Regions from separate parts of the Microbacterium sp. PAMC22086 genome, predicted to be linked through region 1. Evidence: predicted binding sites of a transcription regulator. Region 1 holds the regulator's gene; each other region holds the start of a gene.

Evidence for each region. Region 1 encodes HrcA, which represses chaperone genes, less so after heat shock. Its sites were predicted from a motif close to TTNGCACTCGNNNNNNNCGAGTGCNAA; they were not measured.
Region 2: a site for HrcA is predicted at 1,758-1,784, ahead of groL (chaperonin GroEL). Genes of this name have one in related genera too.
Region 3: a site for HrcA is predicted at 2,072-2,098, ahead of groES (co-chaperone GroES). Genes of this name have one in related genera too.

What each region holds. Positions count from the first base shown of each region.
Region 1 covers NZ_CP080380.1:2,648,025-2,651,295, forward strand. The annotation lists gene KY497_RS13155 (16S rRNA (uracil(1498)-N(3))-methyltransferase) at 1-261, opposite strand, end outside; gene dnaJ (molecular chaperone DnaJ) at 264-1,370, opposite strand; gene hrcA (heat-inducible transcriptional repressor HrcA) at 1,407-2,438, opposite strand; partial or broken gene KY497_RS16795 (carboxylesterase family protein) at 2,542-2,829, shown strand; gene KY497_RS13170 (carboxylesterase family protein) at 2,850-3,271, shown strand, end outside.
Region 2 covers NZ_CP080380.1:1,523,842-1,527,112, forward strand. The annotation lists gene KY497_RS07700 (DUF2332 domain-containing protein) at 1-769, shown strand, start outside; gene KY497_RS07705 (DUF3263 domain-containing protein) at 779-1,036, shown strand; gene KY497_RS07710 (LytR C-terminal domain-containing protein) at 1,118-1,696, shown strand; gene groL (chaperonin GroEL) at 1,821-3,271, shown strand, end outside.
Region 3 covers NZ_CP080380.1:3,235,706-3,238,976, reverse strand. The annotation lists gene KY497_RS16020 (hypothetical protein) at 1-812, shown strand, start outside; gene KY497_RS16015 (SAM-dependent methyltransferase) at 820-2,019, opposite strand; gene groES (co-chaperone GroES) at 2,184-2,480, shown strand; gene rarD (EamA family transporter RarD) at 2,662-3,271, shown strand, end outside.

The DNA.
Region 1 (3,271 bases):
CGCCAGCGCCTGGACCAGGACGATCCGCGGCGTGGGCGCAGGATGCTCGACGCGCTCCGCGATGCGCACATCGACGCGAGCGGGAGACACCTCTTCGGCGGTCCCGGCCAACCACACCCCGGCACCGTCGCCGACCGTGACCGCCTCGCCGATGCGAAGTCGTCTCACGACGGCTGCGTGCTTCGCCTCGGCCCCGATCAACGACACGAGGTCGCCGACGGCGGCATCCGTCGACGACTCGACGAGGAAATGCAGTGCCATGATCAGTGGCTGCGGAAGCGGTCGCGGAGCTTGGAGAAGAGTCCCTGCTGGAACTGTGCCAGCTGCGGCTCGGGCGACTTCGCCTTCTTGGCGAAGTCCTCGATGAGCGCCCGCTGCGCGGAATCCAGCCGCGTGGGGGTGAGCACCTGCACGCCGACGCGCAGGTCGCCCCGCTGCGTGCCACGAAGCGGAGTGATGCCTCGGCCCTTGATCGTGAGCACGTCGCCAGACTGCACGCCGGGGCGGATCTCGAGGTCGACCTCGCCGTCGAGCCCCTGGATCTTGGTCTCGGTGCCGAGGATCGCATCCGTCATGGACACCTCCAAGGTCGCGAGCAGGTCGTCGCCGTCACGGCTGAAGGCCGCGTGCGGGTTGACCGTCACCTCCACGTAGAGGTCTCCGTTCGGTCCGCCCGCCTTGCCGACCTCGCCGGAGCCGGGCAGCTGCAGACGGAGCCCGGTCTCGACGCCGGCCGGGATGTCGAGCGACACCGTACGGCGCGAACGCACACGGCCCTGGCCGCCGCAGGTGCCACAGGGGTACGGGATCGTCGTGCCGTAGCCCTCACAGGTGCCGCAGGGCTGGGAGGTGACGACGTTGCCGAGCAGGCTGCGAACCTGACGCTGCACGTGACCGGAGCCGCCGCAGATGTCGCAGGTGACCGGGGAGGTGCCCTCCTGGCAGCACGAACCCTGACACGTCTCGCACAGCACCGCCGTGTCGACGTCGATGTCACGGTGCGCTCCGAACACGACGTCGCCGAGATCGAGCGTCACGCGGACGAGGGCGTCCTGGCCCCGCTCGCGGCGCGAACGCGGACGCGCACCGCGTCCGCCGCCCTGCGAGGCGCCGAAGAACGTCTCGAAGATGTCGCCGAACCCGCCGAAGTTCCCCGCAGCGCCGTCTCCGCCGCCCATGTCATAGCGTCGGCGGGAGTCGTCGTCGCTGAGCACGTCGTACGCGTGCGTGACGAGCTTGAACTTCTCCGCAGCGTCTTCTCCCGGGTTCACATCCGGGTGCAACTGCCGTGCGAGACGTCGGTACGCCTTCTTGATCTCGTCGGTGGAAGCGTCTCGGGACACCCCGAGAACCTCATAGTGGTCCGCCACGATCGCCTTTCTGCGTGTGTACTGTCGGCGACCGCGTCAGCGGCCGGCCTCGTCTTCATCGAGCATCCGCGACAGGTAGCGGGCCACGGCCCGCGCTGCGGCGAGGTTGCTCGGGTAGTCCATGCGCGTCGGCCCCATCACGCCGACGCGCGCCGTGCCACTGGGCGCGGCGTAGTTGCTGGCGACGATCGACGCCTCACCGAGCCCGAACGGGGCGTTCTCGGTGCCGATGCTGGCGGCGAGCCCGTGCTCGTCCGTCACCATCTCACTCATCAGACGCAGCAGCGTGACCTGCTCCTCGATGGCTTCGAGGAGGGGGTGGATGCTGCCGCGGAAGTCCTGCTCCCGGCGCGCGAGGGTCGCCGCTCCCGCCATCACCAGACGCTCCTGGCGGAATCCGCCGAGCTCGTCCACGACGACACCGGCGAGCGTGCGCAGCACCGCATCCTGGGGCTTCTCCTCGGCGGCCAGCAACGCCTGCAGACGGTCGGAGGCCTCGCCGATGCCCTGACCGGTGATCAACGCGGACAGTCGGGCGCGAAGCACCGCGAGGTCGGACTCGTCGATGATCTCCGGCAGGGGGGCGATCCGCTGTGACACGCCGCCGGCATCGGTGACCAGCACGATCAGCAACCGGTTCGGTGCCAGGGCCACCAGTTCGACATGCGTCACGTGCGCACGCGCGAACGACGGATACTGTGCGAGCGCGACCTGTCCTGTCAGCTGCGTGAGCACCCGCACCGTGCGGACCATCAGGTCATCGAGGTCGGCAGGCTCGCCGAGGAACGACTCGATCGCCGAGCGCTGAGCCGACGAGAGCGGTCGCAGCTGGGCGAGGTGATTCACGAACACCCGATAGCCCTTGTCGGTGGGCACGCGCCCTGACGAGGTGTGCGGAGCCGTGATGAGCTCTTCGTCCTCGAGCAGCGCCATGTCGTTGCGGATCGTCGCCGCGGAGACGCCGAAGGAGTGCCGGTCGACGATGGATCGGCTGCCGACGGGCTCGTGGGTCTCGACGTAGTCCTGCACGATCGCGCGGAGAACCTGGAGTCCTCGCTCTGTGACCATCACCCTTCCCTTCCGCTGGCACTCGGACGTTCAGAGTGCCAATCCTACCCCGTGCAGCTCGGGATTCTCCGTACCTCGGGCGCACGACCCTAGGATGACGCTCATGCCCACCTCGCCCCAGGCCACCTTGTCGAGCGGCATCGTCCGCGGCACCGAGGAGGCCGGGATCGTCCGCTACCTCGGCATTCCCTACGCGCAGGCGCCGTTCGGGGAGAACAGCTTCCGCGCGCCGCGTCCGGCCGTGGGCTGGGAAGGGGTGAGAGATGCGACGCGGTTCGGTCCGACCCCTCCCCAGGTTCCCTACGCCGGCGCCATCGGCGAGCTGCTGGGTTCCGTGCGCATCGACGGCGACGACATCCTCACCGCGAACGTGTGGGCGCCGTCGGACGCTTCCGGTGCGCCGGTGCTGCTGTGGATCCACGGCGGCGCCCTGGAACGAGGCACCGCTGCGCTGCCCCTCTACTCTACGACGGCGCGCTCTTCGCCACAGCGGGCATCGTCTTCGTCTCGATCAACTACCGACTGGGTTCGGAGGGTTTCTCGGTGTTGGAAGGCGCGCCCCGAAACCTCGGTCTGCGCGATGCCGCGGCCGCGCTGGAGTGGGTGCACCGCGAGATCAGCGCGTTCGGTAGTGATCCGGCGCGGATCACCACGATGGGTGAGTCGGCCGGCGGAGCGATCGTCGCCGGCCTCCTCGCTCGCGACAGCTCCCGCGAGCTGATCGGCAGGGCCATCATCGAATCCGGGCCGCTCCAGGCGCAGACGGCGCGGAAGGCGGGACGGGTGACCGCACAGCTCGCGAAGCGGCTCGGGGTACGAGCGGACCGCGAGTC
Region 2 (3,271 bases), 1.1 Mb from region 1:
GCTCCGCAACGCCGACGAGGTCGTCGCGGAGTGCGCGAGTCGCAGCCTGCAGACCAATGAGCCGCTCCGCCTCGCCGCGCTGCTTCCCGTGCTGTCCGAGATCGACGGCCCGATCGCGTTGCTCGAGGTCGGAGCCTCTGCGGGGCTCTGCCTCTACCCGGACCGCTACTCGTATCGCTTCCTCGGTGACGACGGCGCGCTCCGAGCCGCGCTCGACCCCGTGGAAGGACCGTCGACGGTCGTGCTGGAGAGCACGGTGACCGGACCTCTGCCCCGGTTGCGTCTTCCGGAGATCGTCTGGAGGGCAGGCATCGATCTGGCTCCGCTGGATGCGGCGGACGAACGGGATCGGAGGTGGCTGCGCGGACTCGTGTGGCCGGGGGAGAGGGGGAGGGATGAGCGCATCGAGGCCGCGCTGGACATCGCGGCATCCGATCCGCCTCTCCTCGTCGCCGGGGATGCTCTGGAGGGCATCGAGGCGCTCGCGGCCGCCGCACCGACCGAGGCGACGCTCGTCATCACGACACCCGGCGTTCTTGTCCACATCCCGCGGGAGCGCAGAAGCGCCCTGGTCGCGCGCATCTCCGCCCTGGACGCACACTGGGTCACGATCGATCCGCCCGGTGCGCTGGATGTCTGGGTGCCTCCGGTGGACACGGAAGATTGGCCGGGCTTCGTCGTCGCGATCGACGGGCAGGTGCGTGCGGCCGCGGATCCTCTCGGCGCCTGGTGGGAGTGGCGAACAGCCCTCCCCGCGGATGCGTCCTAACCTGGACCCATGCTCGGAGATCTCACGGAGCGCGACCGCGCGATCCTCGCGATGGAGGTCGCTTGGCCGCGCCACGGCTCGGCCAAGGAAGAGGTCATCCGTGCCCAGCTGGGGATGAGCGCGGCGCGCTACTACCAGCTCCTCGGGCGACTGATCGAATCGGAAGCCGCTCTGGAGTACGACCCGATGCTGGTGCGGAGACTGCGTCGGATCCGGGATTCCCGTGCCAGGCAGCGCTCGGCCCGGACGCCGGGTTTCGTGGGCTGAACGCACGCACCGACAGCCTCGTGGGTCGCATGATCCGCGCCGAGGAACGGATTGCCAGGAAGGTGCCGCTAGCATCGAGGGGTGTCCAAGCCCTCCCGCGATCGCTTCGATGACGTTCCCCGTTCCTCCGGACGTGTAGGAGCGCACCGCGCCGAAGCGCCGGGGATGAACGGCTGGGTCGTGCTGCTGTGGTCCTTCGTCGCCGCGCTCGTGCTCATCATCGGCGGGATCTTCGGGTCCCTCGTGGTGATGGGTCGCGTCTCGCTCTTCCCCGAGGCCGTGCCCACCGCCGTGCCCACCCCGGAGGAGACCGGCGTGGTGGACACCTCGATCTCCGTGCTGATCCTCAACGGCACGCCGGACGAGGGCCTGGACACGCAGATGAGGGATCTGCTCATCAACAACGGGTGGGCGTCGGACATCGTCTTCGCGGGCGACAGCTCCAGCCAGGACTTCCCCGCCACGACGGTCTTCTACCTCAACGACGAGGACGAGCTCGCAGCGATCGGGTTGGCGAACCTCCTCGGCGGCGCAGCCGTGCAGCAGAGCGACTACTACTCCGGTCAGACGGAGGACGGGCAGAAGCAGTTCACCGTGGTGATCGGCCTCGATCGATCGAGCTCGGCGTCCGAGACGCCCGGGGAGACTCCGGCCCCCTGACCCCCGGGTGGACCTCACCTCCGGCGGCTTGCACTCGAAGGTGTCGAGTGCCAGAATGGCGTTAGCACTCTCTCACTCTGAGTGCTAAACCCAACGTCTACGTCCAGGAGGGACGAAAAAACTCATGGCAAAGATCATTGCTTTCGATGAGGAGGCCCGCCGCGGCCTCGAGCGCGGCCTGAACATCCTCGCCGACGCGGTCAAGGTCACCCTCGGCCCGCGCGGCCGCAACGTCGTTCTCGAGAAGAAGTGGGGCGCCCCCACGATCACGAACGACGGCGTCTCCATCGCCAAGGAGATCGAGCTGGACGACCCGTACGAGAAGATCGGCGCGGAGCTCGTCAAGGAGGTCGCCAAGAAGACCGACGACGTCGCAGGTGACGGCACCACGACCGCCACGGTCCTCGCCCAGGCTCTGGTCCGCGAGGGTCTGCGCAACGTCGCAGCCGGCGCCGACCCCATCTCGCTCAAGCGCGGCATCGAGAAGGCCGTCGCCGCGATCACCGAGGAGCTGCTCGCCAGCGCCAAGGAGATCGACTCCAAGGAGCAGATCGCCGCCACGGCCTCGATCTCCGCTGCTGACCCCGCGATCGGCGAGCTCATCGCCGAGGCGATCGACAAGGTCGGCAAGGAGGGCGTCGTCACCGTCGAGGAGTCGCAGACGTTCGGCACCGAGCTCGAGCTCACCGAGGGCATGCGCTTCGACAAGGGTTACCTGAACCCCTACTTCGTCACGGACCCGGAGCGCCAGGAGGCGGTCTTCGAGGACCCGTACATCCTCATCGCGAACCAGAAGGTCTCCAACATCAAGGACCTCCTGCCCATCGTCGACAAGGTGATCCAGGACGGCAAGGAGCTCGTCATCATCGCCGAGGACGTCGAGGGCGAGGCTCTCGCGACGCTCGTGCTGAACAAGCTCAAGGGCATCTTCAAGTCGGTCGCCGTCAAGGCTCCCGGCTTCGGCGACCGCCGCAAGGCGCAGCTGCAGGACATCGCGATCCTCACCGGTGGTCAGGTCATCACCGAAGAGGTCGGCCTCAAGCTCGAGAACGCCACGCTCGACCTGCTCGGTCGTGCACGCAAGGTGATCGTCACCAAGGACGAGACCACCATCGTCGAGGGTGCCGGCGAGGCAGACCAGATCGAGGGTCGCGTCACGCAGATCCGTCGCGAGATCGAGAACACCGACAGCGACTACGACCGCGAGAAGCTCCAGGAGCGCCTGGCGAAGCTCGCCGGTGGCGTCGCCGTCATCAAGGCCGGAGCCGCGACCGAGGTCGAGCTCAAGGAGCGCAAGCACCGCATCGAGGACGCCGTTCGCAACGCGAAGGCAGCCGTCGAGGAGGGCATCGTCGCCGGTGGTGGCGTCGCGCTCATCCAGTCGGGCACCAAGGCCCTCGACTCCCTCTCGCTCTCGGGCGACGAGGCGACCGGTGCGAACATCGTCCGCGTCGCGATCGAGGCTCCGCTCAAGCAGATCGCGCTGAACGCCGGTCTCGAGCCGGGTGTCGTCGCGAACAAGGTCTCCGAGCTCCCCTCGGGCCAGGGCCTCAACGCGGCCACGGGTGAGTACGT
Region 3 (3,271 bases), 590 kb from region 1:
TCGGCGTCGGCATCGGTGGGGCGCTGTTCGCGCCACGCGCCGACGGCATCGCCCTGTCCGCCGCGCAGCAGGAGCGCCGTGATGCGCTCGCCGCCGCCGACTTCGACAGCGGGTCACTCCTTGCGGTCGCGCAGGACGAGGATGCGTTGGCCTGGTACGCGACCAAGGACGATGGCGGCGTCGTGTGCCTGGTCCTCGACATCGGCGACCGTTCGCAGTCGAACTGCCTTCCCACCGGCGACATCGGACGTGGCCTGAGCGTGTCCTTCCCCGTTCCGATCGACGATCCCGAAGACGATACCCGGAGTCTGGGGGGTGTGAGCGCAACGATGCTCGTGTCGACAGCGGGGGAGCCGATGGTCGCTCTCCAGCGGTGGTCGATGTCGTCGGCCCTGTCCTCGCAGTACGCCGGCGCAGAGCGCGCACGGGCCGAGGAACTGGCCGACGAGGGTTTCGCCTTCTCCCTCACGATCGTCGGATCGTTCCGGACGCAGCCGGTATGGGTCGGCGACCGCGTGTCGGAGCAGGGCGAGGTCGAGAAGTGCCTCATCGTCGACGCCGGCGATCTGACGACGTGCGAGTCTCCCAGCGATGCGGGGGAGTCGGGGATCGACGCGCGGATCGACGGCCTCGGTGGCGCGGAGGTCGGCTCGACGGTTGTCGAGGCGCGGTTCACGAGGTGGCAGACGCCGTATCTGGTCATCCGCGAGGCACCAGCCTCCTCAGGAGCGCCGCAGGACACCGTACGGGTCGAAGCGCCTCCGGGTGACCCGATCGTGGTCGAGCCGCCGGGCCGCGACCCCGACGGCTGAGCGGATCTCAGCCCGCCGCGGGTACCCGGTCGGCGAGGATCGCGCGGCGCTGATCGCCGATACGGGCGAGGATTAGCGTCGCCTCCTGGTCGCCGCGCAGCGTCAGCTTCTTGCGGAAGGCCGCGGGATCGACGTCGACGCCGCGCTTCTTGATCTCCAGGCGTCCGATGCCGTGCGCCTTGAGGGCGGCGCTGATCGCCTTCGGGTTCGCCGGCAGGGTCTCCCGCACGCGGAAGGACTGCACGAAAGGGCTCGTCAGCGCGGCATCCGAGGTCAGGTAGGCGATGTGCTCGTCGAGCATCCCCGCGTCGAGGCTTCGGGCGACCTCGCCGATCAGACGGGCACGGATCACGGCGCCATCGGGTTCGTGCAGGAAGGCGCCGAGCTCGCGCACCGGCTCGTCGGCGGCGTCCGCCGGGGCGGTGAGCTCGTGCGAGCGCTCGTCGCGGATCACGAGGGCCGCGCGGCGGACCCCTTCTCGGGTGAGGGCGCCGCTCCACACGACGAGCTCGACGACGCTGCCGTCGGCGCTCACCCACTGCGCTTCGGCGTCGGCGGGCAGCGCGTCGCGGTCGTGCGCGGGGCCGAGCTTGATGCCGGTCGGATGGCTCGCGGCCACATCGAAGGCCCAGTCCAGCGAGGGGGAGTAGTCGTCGGCGGAGACTCGTCGGGTCTCGCTGTGCCCGGAGGTGCGTCGAGCCGGGTCCATCCAGATCGCGCTTCCCGCTTCCACCGTTGAGAGGGCGTCTTCGGCCGTGAGGTGGCCCACCGCGGCGCTGTCGCCGAAGGGCGCCAGGTTGTAGGCGGCGATGGCCGAGGTGACCTCATCGGCGTCGACGGCGTGCACGTCGAGTCCCGCTCCGGCGAAGGCGAGCGCGTCGCCGCCGATGCCGCAGCCGAGGTCGGCGACGCGGGTGAATCCGGCGTGCCGGATCCGCTGCGCGTGACGGGCTGCGACCCCGAGCCTCGTCGCCTGCTCGAGCCCGGCGCGGGTGAACAGCATGCGTGCGGCGAAGGGCCCGAACTTCGCCGCAGCCTTGGATCGCAGGTGCGCCTGTCCGACGACGGCGGAGACGAGCTCGGGGGAGTGGCCGGCCGCGCGCAGCCGCGAGACGGTGCGGGCCACGTCGGCGGTCGATTCGATGGGCCCGACCGCGTCGAGCAGCTCGAGACCGGCGGGGGTCAGCAGGGCGCGCAGCTCGGACATCTCCACGTGCTCAGCCTAATTGCCCGTGCGGGGGGACTGCCCGCCGCGCACGCTGGCACTCGCATTGCGTGAGTGCCAGCCGAGCGCCTAGACTGGATTAGCACTCTCGGGTTGAGAGTGCGAACAAGTCTTTCGTGTCAGCGTCAAGAAAGAAGAGGTAGACCGTGTCGGTTTCCATCAAGCCGCTCGAGGACCGCATCGTCATCAAGCAGGTCGAGGCCGAGCAGACCACCGCGAGTGGCCTGGTCATCCCCGACACCGCCAAGGAGAAGCCCCAGGAGGGCGAGGTCGTGGCGGTCGGCCCCGGCCGCATCGACGACAACGGCAACCGTGTTCCGCTCGACGTCGCCGTCGGCGACCGTGTGCTCTACAGCAAGTACGGCGGCACCGAGGTGAAGTTCGGCGCAGACGAGTTCCTCGTCCTGTCGGCTCGCGACGTCCTGGCGGTCGTCGTCCGCTGATCTGCGGAATCTGATTCCCGCCCCTCGTGAGGGGCAGGGTCAAGGTCCTCGAAGGGGCCCGGATGCGCTTCGCATCCGGGCCCCTTCTGCGTCCGCCACCGGGCATCGGTTTCCTGCCGAACTCTGCGGCAGCGGCCGGGCGGCCGAGGGCGCGACGCCGCCGCGGGCGTAGGGTTGTGCGGTGCCCCCAGAGACGACTCGTGCCACGCAGACCGCCGGAGTGGCCTATGCCGGTGCCGCGTACCTCCTCTGGGGAGTGCTTCCGCTCTACTTCCTGCTCCTCGTTCCGACGGGGCCGTGGGAGGTCGTGGCCTGGCGCGTGCTGCTGTCGTTCGTGTTCTGCCTCCTGCTGCTCACGTTCACGCGCGGCTGGGCGGCATTCGGCGTCATCCTCCGACAGCCGAAGCTGCTGGCCTGGACGGCCCTGGCCGGTCTTCTGATCTACGTCAACTGGCAGGTGTTCCTGATCGGAACCCTCAGCGAGAACGTCGTCGAGACGAGCCTGGGCTACTTCATCAATCCGATCACGACCGTGCTGCTGGGCGTCTTCGTGCTGAAGGAGCGCATCCGCAGGTTGCAGTGGGCCGCCATCGCGATCGCGGCGATCGCGGTCGTCGTGATCGTCGTTGCCTACGGCGATTTCCCCTGGATCGCCCTGTCGTTGACGGCGTCCTTCGGGGTCTACGGGCTCATCAAGAAGAAGATCGGTCCCGCCGTCGATGCGGTCAGCGGTCTGACGCTGGAGTCCTTCTGGCTCATCCCGATCGCCGTGGTGCAGCTGATCGTCGTCG